2 regions of the Exiguobacterium sp. s7 genome follow, and region 1 is predicted to be linked to the other one. Evidence: predicted binding sites of a transcription regulator. Region 1 holds the regulator's gene; the other holds the start of a gene.
What was found. The regulator LexA, encoded in region 1, represses DNA repair genes until DNA is damaged. The targets are predictions, from matches to a motif close to CGAACATATGTTCG.
Positions count from the first base shown of each region.

Region 1 (5,325 bases):
GTTCACGGCTGTCTGTAACCCGACTGTCAACTCATACAAGCGCCTCGTTCCTGGTTACGAAGCACCTTGCTACGTAGCATGGAGCGCGCGCAACCGTTCACCACTCGTTCGTGTACCAGCGGCCCGTGGCCTCTCGACACGTATCGAAGTACGTTCGGTCGACCCAGCGGCGAACCCGTACCTCGCTTTGGCCACGCTTTTGGCTGCAGGTCTTGATGGAATCGAGAAAGAAATGGCGGCTCCGAAGCCGATCGATAGCAACATCTACGTCATGGACAAGCCAGAACGTGTTGCTAACGGGATTGACGACCTTCCGGCTACGCTCTTCGACGCGCTCGAAGTACTCCGTACCGACAAAGTCGTCATGGAATCACTCGGTGAACATATCGGTGAGCACTTCCTCGAGTTGAAAGAAATCGAGTGGGATATGTTCCGTACGCAAGTGACAGAGTGGGAACGCGATCAGTACATGACGCTCTACTAAGTCGACTAATAAGGGATATTCCCTTTAAAATCAGAGTCCTGAACGAGTCTTCATATGAAGTGCTCATTCAGGACTCTTTTTCTATAATTCGCTTCAACTAATCAATATAATGAGGGAGAATGTATATCACTATAAATGTAATGGAATGGGATAGGGGGACGAGAAGTGGCAACACCATTAAAAGACGTGTATGATGAGACCTTTTTGTTGGGATTCGGAAGACGTATCCAAACCGTGTATCCGTCATTTGACGTACAGGCTTTTATCGCATCAATCATAGATGAATCGTGGGAAGAGTTGGCACTCAAAGGGCGTACTCGACGTATTTCGATAAAACTCGGTCAGTATTTGCCACAGGATTACGAATCAGCTTTGGACGTATTGGTTGAAATTGCAGATGATTGTATCGGTTTTCCATACTTATTTTTTCCGGACTTTGTAGCGGTGTATGGACAGGCGGAAGAGCATTGGGAGCGCTCGATGTCAGCGCTCGAACGCTTCACACAGAAGTCGTCTTCTGAATTTGCGATCAGGTCTTTTTTATTGCGGGAACCAACGCGTGTGATGCACCAAATGACAGCTTGGGCCGTTCATCCGAACGAACATGTTCGGCGTTTGGCGAGTGAGGGTTGTCGTCCTCGCCTTCCGTGGGCGGAATCGTTACCGATGTTCAAAGAAGACCCAGCTCCAGTGTTGGAGATTTTAGAGTTGTTAAAAGACGATCCATCATTATATGTGAGAAAAAGTGTCGCTAACAACCTCAACGATATCTCGAAAGATCACCCAGAAGCTGTACTCGCAGTCTCGCGACGATGGCAGGGCGAGCATCCTCATACCGATTGGATCATTAGACACGGATGCCGGACACTGATCAAGTCAGCCCATCCTGACGCGTTAACGATGTTCGGTTATACGCAGGAAACAAATTTAACCGTCGACTCATCGATTTCTATACATCCGAACGTGATCCGCATAGGGGAGGCGTGCGAGATTCAGTACGATGTGTCCATTCGTCCAGGGGATGCTGCTTATGTTCGTATCGAATACGCGATTGAGTTTATAAAGGCCAACGGGAAAGCGAGTCGTAAAGCATTCTTGCTAGCGAATAGAACCGTCGCTGGGGGCGCGCGACTTGCAGCGACCAGAGTGCACGACTGGTCAGATTTGACGACCCGTCGGCATTATCCAGGGAAGCATCGTGTCGTCTTGTTGGTAAATGGACGAGAAGTGGCTGAACATCGTGTCATGTTGCATAAAAGTTATTGAACTTCTATATAATAAACGGTTCAAAAAAGGGCAACCCTGTCTATTTAGACGGGTTGCCCTTTTTGGGTGTGTAGCATAACGATCTGGTTAAAACGCACGTTTGAAGAACGTGGACGCATAGTCGAGCGTCGTATGTAGCGTCGTCGCGAAAACGAGTCCGAAGAAGCATGCTGCCCCGTTCAGGTCGAGCCACGATTTGACAGCTTCCTCATACGGCGTGACCGTGAGCAGAAGCGTGAGCGGGAAACCGAGATAGATGACCCGGATCAGATCGCTCAAGAGCGGAAAATGCGAGAATAACGACCGATGGGGCATAATCTTCACATAAGGGAGCCAAAAGCCCCGAAGCGGTCCCCATCGATAATAGGCGTCCGACTTCAAATCGAGATCCGGGGAGAGCCAGAACGTCCCGATGAGGGCGCCAAGCAGGAACACGGTCGGAACATCGATGTCAATAAAAGGCGTGGCAATCGCAAGAGCACCGATTGCCACGAGATTCGTACGGGTATGTGTCTTGCCACTAGCCATTAGTGAATCGTGCGGTATACACCGATGACCTTCCCTAAAATCGACACGTTATCGAAATACATCGCTTCGAGCTCGTCGTTCTCCGGCTGGAGGCGAACTTTCGAAGCTTCTTTATAAATCCGCTTCACGGTCGCTTCACCTTCATCCGTCATGGCGACGACAATCTCTCCATTGTCGGCCGTGTTCTGTTGACGGACGAGGACGCGGTCCCCATCCAAGATCCCCGCGTTAATCATCGAGTCCCCTGAGACAGAGAGCATGTAGACGTTGTCGGAACCGACGACGTGAGCCGGGAGCGGGAAGTGTTCTTCCACGTTCTCGATGGCCGTGATCGGCGTACCGGCTGTGACTTTCCCGATGACCGGCACGTACATGACGGCATCGTGGTCTTCGACGACGGACATCTCTTCATCCAAAATCTCGATGGCGCGTGGCTTCGTCTTATCACGTCGAATCAATCCACGCTTCTCAAGACGGTCCAAGTGACCGTGTACAGTCGAGCTCGATGCGAGCCCGACAGCCTCGCCAATTTCGCGGACCGAAGGGGGATACCCTTTCGCCCGGACCTCGGCTTTTATAAAATCAAGAATCTGTTGTTGTCTTGCTGACATTTTTTTCAATGGATTTCACCTCGATTATGTCGAATAACCTGCGAACGCATCCTATTCTTTATGGGTTTAGTTTAACACAAGAACACATGAGCGCACAAACATTCGTTCGTTTTTTTTCTGCTTGACCGAACAGAAGTTCTTGTTTTATGATGAGAACAGATAAACGAACAGACGTTCTCGAGAACGTGTATTCTTATTCCCAGGAGGCAATGATTATGAGAGACACAATCAATGGAATCATCTTAGTCGGCATGTTGGCACTCGGTATGTTCGTATTTTTCGCGGTCGGAGAGCTTCGTGACAACGAAGCGGTCGTCGTGACCGAACAAAAAGTCGAACACAGTATTGAAGAAGAAGTCGCCTTGAAAGAGGCGGAGACGCTCGAAGCGCACATTCTCGCTAAACGGGATGAGGAAAAAGACGACAAGACGACGTGGTTCGCCGCCGAATAATCGTTTCTGATTGCGAACATCCCTTCATCCTGTGTATCGTAGAGGGCGAATGGAAAGAAAGGAAGTGACGCGATGCGAGTCGTCATTTATTGTCGCGTATCGACGAACAAGTCCACCCAAGAGACGTCGCTCAGTCGTCAGGCGGACGAATTGAAGCAGATGGCGAGACGTCTTGATGCTGAGGTGGTCGATGTGATCAGTGAACAAGAGAGCGGGTATGAGGTCAATCGGGCGGGACTGCTCGATCTATTGGAGCACGTCTCGACGTCCGATCTCGATGCCGTGCTCGTGAGCGATGACAGCCGTCTCGGACGGGGAAATGCAAAAATCGCTATCTTGCATACGCTCATGAAACATAACGTGCGCTTGTTGACGATGCAGTCGTCCGATGAATATATCGTCTCCGACGCCGAGAAGATGGTACTCGAGATCGTCAGTGTCGTCGAAGAGTATCAACGAAAGATCCATAACGCTAAAATTTCACGCGGAATGCGTCGGGCGGTCGCGAACGGATTTAATCCGCATCGGAATATCCAGCACCATGACCAGGGAGGCCGGAGCCGAATCGAAGTTCCGATTGAAGAAATCGTCCAATTGCGTGAACGTGGACTCACGTTCGCTGAAATTGCCGCCACCCTCCGCGGTTTTGGTTATGAGGTATCGAAAGCGACCGTGAACCGGCGCTACTTGGAACACGTGTCGGTACCAGAAACTTGATTCCTGCTCGCTGATTTTGTACAGTAGAAGGACAAATTCAGTAGAGAGGGGGCGAGCCCGATGCTAGCACCTGAACAGTTGGAGCGAATCAATTTCCTCGCCAACAAAGCAAAGACAGATGGTCTGTCACCACAAGAGATGGACGAGCAGCAAGCGCTGCGCCAACAATATTTGCAAGCGTTCCGCCAATCATTCAAATCACAGATGATGGGAATGAAGGTCGTCGATCCGGAAGGAAACGACGTAACGCCAGAAAAATTAAAAGATGAGCAGGAACGTTACCGCTCAGAATGACCATGAATGCACATCCTATTTCATATAGGATGTGCATGTTTGTTATACGCGAACGTTGATCAGGGGGACTCATTGATGCGTTTTCAAACGAAAGGAAGTAAACGATTCCATTTAATGTGTTATACTAATTAATTAGTTGTGACACACGAATGAGTGTGCTAAAATATGACGGGTAGAAACTTTGTTAACAACAGAGAGGATGAAATTAGTGGAAACAACTACTAAAGAATTATTAGCGATTAACTCGATTCGGACGCTCTCAATCGATGCGGTCCAAAAAGCGAACTCAGGTCACCCGGGTATGCCGATGGGTGCGGCTCCGATGGCGTTCACACTTTGGACGGACAAAATGCGTCACAACCCGAAAAACCCGAACTGGTTCAACCGTGATCGGTTCGTCCTTTCAGCGGGACACGGTTCGATGCTCTTGTACTCGCTTCTTCACTTATCTGGTTACGATCTCTCAATGGACGATCTCAAATCGTTCCGCCAAATGGATTCGAAAACGCCTGGGCATCCAGAGTACCGTCACACGGCAGGTGTCGACGCGACGACTGGACCGCTCGGACAAGGGATCGCCATGGCTGTCGGGATGGCAATGGCAGAGAAACATTTGGAAGCGACGTACAACCGCGATGAGTTCAAAGTGGTTGACCACTTCACATACGGGATTTGCGGAGACGGTGACTTGATGGAAGGCGTATCGGCAGAAGCTGCTTCGCTCGCTGGTCACTTGAAACTTGGCAAACTCGTCGTCCTTTACGATTCAAATGATATCTCGCTTGACGGCGACCTTCACAAATCGTTCTCGGAAAGCGTTGAAGATCGTTTCAACGCCTACGGTTGGCAAGTGATCCGTGTCGAAGATGGTACGGATATCGATACAATCGCGAAAGCAATCGACGAAGCGAAAGCAGAAACGTCGAAACCGACCCTCATCGAAGTGAAGACGGTTATCGGCTTCGGTTCACCG
Region 1 is NZ_JACSLO010000002.1:410,824-416,148, forward strand. It holds gene glnA (type I glutamate--ammonia ligase) at 1-484, shown strand, start outside; gene KNP79_RS04680 (DNA alkylation repair protein) at 650-1,750, shown strand; gene KNP79_RS04685 (metal-binding protein) at 1,838-2,278, opposite strand; gene lexA (transcriptional repressor LexA) at 2,278-2,898, opposite strand; gene KNP79_RS04695 (hypothetical protein) at 3,105-3,341, shown strand; gene KNP79_RS04700 (YneB family resolvase-like protein) at 3,414-4,058, shown strand; gene KNP79_RS04705 (DUF896 domain-containing protein) at 4,119-4,352, shown strand; gene tkt (transketolase) at 4,552-5,325, shown strand, end outside.

Region 2 (5,325 bases), on a different contig from region 1:
CCTTTTATTTAATCTGTTATATTCCGTTGTTAAAAAAGTTAGTAACTATACGCCGAGCTATAACCATCTTTACCTACATACAATTTCAACCAGCAAGATACTGCTCCTGCTCTATATGGAGTAAATTTAAAATCTAATGTCGCAGATGATTTATAATCCTGAGTCTCTTTTGCTCTAGTTATTTTCAGACCAGTAAAAGTAGTGGTTCCACCTCTTCCAATTAGTTTATGACCGTATACTCTTTGAATGAAATCCATCCCACCCTGTACTAAAGTGAAATCCGCATAAAAATATGCATCAATCACACCAGTATCTCTACGAACTTGGGCTTTTGTATATGCTTTATATCCCGATCCCCCTGTAACCGTTCCTGGCGTTACAGTCATAGGCTGAATCATTCCAGGCACTGACGGTGTTGCTTCAAAAGTCTCTACCGTAGTCGGCTCAATAGTTGTTGCCGCAACAGAACCATCTGCGTAAATCTCAATCTGTTCAATATTCCCCGCTTTATCACTGTTCTGAATAAAATCAATTGGCTCAACGTTCGGTTTTAGAGAATCCCAAATCTCTCCATTTTCAAGCTTGTTTATTAATTTCTCTTGAGTCACCACGTCTACATTGTATGTAGCTAAAAACTCTTTAAGAGAAACGATTTCTTCTGCTGGAATATTAATATTACCCTTAACCTCTGTCGCTTTTTCTACGCTTGATTGATTTTCACTTGCTTGAACAGATCCAATCCCCGTTGTTAATGAGAGCGTTAACACAGGTATCATTAATCCCCCTACAATTTTCTTCATAAGTATACCTCCTGTTTTTTTTTCACTTCATTTACCACAATAATGTAAAAAAAATTACATTTCAATACATTTACAATTTTATATTATCTTAATTTTATTTTTGGTATAATTTTGTTTTTATAAACCTAAGATTTCAAAAAACACCATTCGGCCGAATGGTGTTCCTTGCGTGGCGTTAGACGCGCCCACGCTTTTGCTTTTGACGTTGCCCTTACGCTCCGTGCCTCCCGTTAGAAAGGACCAGGAACATAGAGATGCGTTTTAAAGCAGCTCTTGTTATCGGGCCGTCAGGGGGGCAGCGGTGCGATGAGCGACTTCGCCCTAAGGCGTTAGACGCTCACGCATGAGCACGGATCACCATTTCTTCTCCCAGGCCCCGTCCTCGGACACGCCCCAATCCTCGAAGCGATACTTGATGAGCCAATGGACATGCATCACTTCATATTCGAATACACCCTTGGATAGCTCTGAGACGACGAAGCTGACGTCTCCATCCGCCACCTCCCAGGTCCCATATAGATATACGCTCTTGATCGGATGCTCTTCCGCATCCAGATAGATCACTACGCGAAAATAAGGCGAGTTCCGTCCCTCATCGAACCGGACGAACGGATCCAACCCTTCGAACGCATAGTCATCAAGTAGCCGCTCGTCCATCACGCCTCACCCCTTTCAGTTTTTATAGACCAATTCCCAATACTTATGCGATTCACGCTTCGTTCAAAGACTCACTAAATAAAAATGTATGCGTGTATACAAATATACAAGTATACATGTATACATTTCGAAACAATCAGTTATGTACTTGAAGCGTGTTCGTATTAAAGAAGACCGTCATCTGTTTCAATCGTTCCCCTTCTTTCACCTCACAAAGGATATCCATGCTTACCAACTCAAATGCCTCAGGATCGATGTCCATCCGTTCAGGAAGTCTTCTAAGCAATACCTCTTTCATCTCTTTGATCGTTTGTTGGTCCAATGTGTGACTCATTTGAATCATCCTCTCCTGTTGATAGCTCAACGATACCTTGAATCTGACCACTCGACATCTCGGCTTGTTTCATATAAGCCCTGGGCTTGTTTGAAACAAGCCCAGGGCTTACGTAGGAAAAATGACCATTTTCACCAAACAAGCACTCATTTTTCATTAATCCAAACATCGCAAATACACATTCATGAAAAAACAGAGCAACGCGAGTTCTTTATGCCTTTGACTTCTCACCAAAACCATTTGTTTTCGCCACGCGAAAACATTCCTTTTCCCGGATTCGAATTCTGGATCCAGGCGAGAGCAACGCGAGTCGCCAATCTTGTAAAAGAAAAACGTATGTTTTTCCTCCTTGCTCTTACCGGACGGACCAGGGCCGGTCCCCCGGCCCCGCTCCATTCCGTTCAACCCATATAGCCCCGCTGTTTCATGCTGACATATGACTCGTCCGCACCGAGGATGAGATGGTCGAGCACCGGGATGCCGATGAGGTCACCCGCTTCATGCAACCGTTCTGAGACGAGGATATCCTCCCGGCTCGGGCTCGGGTCCCCGCTCGGATGTTGGTGACAGGCGATGATGCACGAGGCATTGTTCAAAATCGCGCATTTGAAGATTTCTCTCGGGTGAACGACGCTCGAATTGACGCTCCCGACGTGCGCCCGATGGACGCCGATGACCCGATTCTTCGTGTTGAGCATAATGACGAGGAACACCTCACGGTCATCATCCCCGATAAAGGATGCCCCGATTTGCCGAGCATTGTCGGGTGATTGGATGACGGCGTGCTCGAGGGCGACCATTTCCTCTCGAACCTCTTGCTTGATACGGATGACCTCGATGATTGACGATAGTTCCATGATGGTTTGTCCCCTTTCGGATAAGCTGTCCTCAGAACGAACACCGTTGTGCGTCCTGTTGACGGGAACGCAGCGAGCGTCGGGAGACGGTGCAAGGGCGACCGCAGGGAGAGCCTCAAAAAAATGCGTAGAGCAAACGGAGGACCAGGCTTCCGTAGCCAACGAGCGAAAAGCCTTGCTTTGAGCCAAAAGCGAAGGAAGACGGACCGGAGGGCGCGTCATTTTTTTGACGTCCCTTGCACCGACGACCAGCGAGCTAGAGTACGGAAACAGGACGCACGGATCACCAATCACGAAAAAGGCTGTTCAAATGAGATAAACCGGGTATAAAATAAGAACTAATGTTCGTTTTTTATGGAAGGAGAATCATGATGACGATGTATCGCGATCGGGGCGAACTGAAATGGATCCCATTTCTCATGCCCGAACATAGGGCCCTACTGACGAAATACTACAAGGAAATTCAAAAGATCGAGATGCCCGATGTCGATGAACAGGTCCTATCGGTCTATGAAAACGTGCTGAATGATGCAATCTTCAGTGGGAATCTGGTGGAGGTGAAATATGTGGAGGAGCGGGAGATGAAACGATTCAGAGGATTCGTGCACCGGACAAACTACATGGAGCGGACCGTCGAGCTGGCCAATCAAAGGGACGGGATCATCCATGTGCCGTTCGAGGCAATCATTCACGTCGAACAATCGATAGACTAACGCCCTGGCGGTTGTTCGAAGTCTGCGTCACGAAACGAAGTGTCGCTCCTCGACTTTCCAAAAATAGAAGGGAAGAACACAATTGTTCTTCCCTTCGCGGCACGATTCACTTATATAACTGGATTTGTATTTTGATTTATACGAATTGCTTTAAATCATTGAATCCTTTGTTTTTAGCATTCTCAATAAATAAACGGACCCGTTCTTCTCGAGGGATTTGATTCTCCAAACAATAATCTAGAAAACCAATCAACACCTCACGCGTGATCATTAATCCTTCGATCGTTTCACCTGTTAATTTTTCCGCAAGAGACGTGATTGACTTTAATTTTTTCTCACCCGTGAAGCCTCCAGAGGTGACATATCCATAAAACTCAAGCTTGCTATCGTCATATGTCATATAGTTTTGAATGTACTCTGATGCCATGTAATTCGCGAGCTGTTGCGTTAAGCCAAATCCATTCGGGTAATGTTTGGTGTCGATGATGCCATGAATGGAACCTGAACGAATTAGAATTTCGATTTCTGTTTGCTTACCCTGAATTTTAGGCTGATAGATTGTCTCGAAACCGATTGCCTTCAAGATGTCAGTGGTCGTTCGTTCAAATTCATTGTGCGTCATGTCCCCTAGATATCTCTCTACAAAATCTTCAGAAAGGTGGTTCATCGTTCCTTGTCCGGCTCGAACCGCACTCACAGCTTTTAGTGCATCGCGTTTCCCGAAGATAGGTTCGAGATAAGATAGAAGCTCTTCATCTGTCCATTCTGTGGGAGTAGGGATTTTACTTAAAGCGACTTCAATTTTTTTGGCCATTTTAGCCGAGTTATTGGCAGGTTTGATGTCACCAAACTCATTTGATTTGTAGCTGTCAATGTCTAGGCCGCTGCTCTGGGCCATCCGTTCCACTGATATGAGGTAACGAGTGTTAAACGGGTAACGCGTATCATAGTAAGCGATACTCTTCATCGCCGCCTCGACCAAAGACAGATTTGTTTTCAGAATCGACGTTCCTCTCTCATATTCAACTAGTCCTGTATACTCACATAGCAACATGAATGTGTGTGCAACGTCTGAATGAGCCTGATAGTAATCGCGAGCGGCCTTATCGTTTCGGGCTCGATGATCGTAGTGAACCGCGACCTCTTGCTTCATTGCTTCTTTTTGTTCTGGAGACGCACTTCGGAACGATAGGATTTTTGAGACAACCTCTTGTTCCTGTGAGTCTTTTTGTGCGGTTAAAACAAAATACGTGATTTCTTCTTTAGATAGACGATACTCAAGATCTGCACGTTGTACGAGTTTGATTAAAAAGCGCGCAGGGCGAATACGGAATCCCTCTTCGAATTTCGGACGGAATCCTTTTTCCATGAAATAGGCATTCGGAATTTGAAGCGTAAGAATTTGTTTCTTCACATTTTCATACGGTTGGACCCCGTCTACTAAAGCTTTCCCTACCTTAGTCGGTTTTACAAATCCTTCTTTGTCGATGTAACAATACGAGAACGTCTTTAACATCGCACACCACGTACGTCCACCTGATCCATCGTTGCTTACGTTGTTACGCTTTAATCCATGTGCCGCGAGGACCGATTCATAGTGCTTGTGCAGTTCTCGATTCCCTTCCCATTTCTTTGTGAAATTATCTGTCGCCTCTTTCAATGCAGTGACGGCCTCCGCGTGGAATTGAGGATCTCTCTCCGGTCGTGTGATAAACCATACTTTACGTTCAGCCATATCGTTTCATCCTTTCGCTTCTCATTTTATTTTTACGTTCTCGTATGTCTGGTCGTTCATTCAATTCAATCAATAATTGTTTTTTGACCATTCGGTTTCCCGGCAATGGATTTTTGTCATAATATTCGACGACTCGATAGATGACATCAAAATGATTTTCGACTGCCTCATCAAACTCAATTTCACCATCGAGTTCAGATACCGATTCGATAGTCTCTGCATACTTTCT
Region 2 is NZ_JACSLO010000014.1:44,829-50,153, forward strand. It holds gene KNP79_RS13665 (hypothetical protein) at 39-800, opposite strand; gene KNP79_RS13670 (hypothetical protein) at 1,155-1,457, opposite strand; gene KNP79_RS13675 (hypothetical protein) at 1,594-1,791, opposite strand; gene KNP79_RS13680 (JAB domain-containing protein) at 2,193-2,648, opposite strand; gene KNP79_RS13685 (YolD-like family protein) at 3,020-3,361, shown strand; gene KNP79_RS13690 (AlwI family type II restriction endonuclease) at 3,498-5,096, opposite strand; gene KNP79_RS13695 (DUF5057 domain-containing protein) at 5,089-5,325, opposite strand, start outside.
Region 2: KNP79_RS13685 (YolD-like family protein) is a predicted target of LexA. The motif match lies at 2,983-2,996, and genes of this name have one in related genera.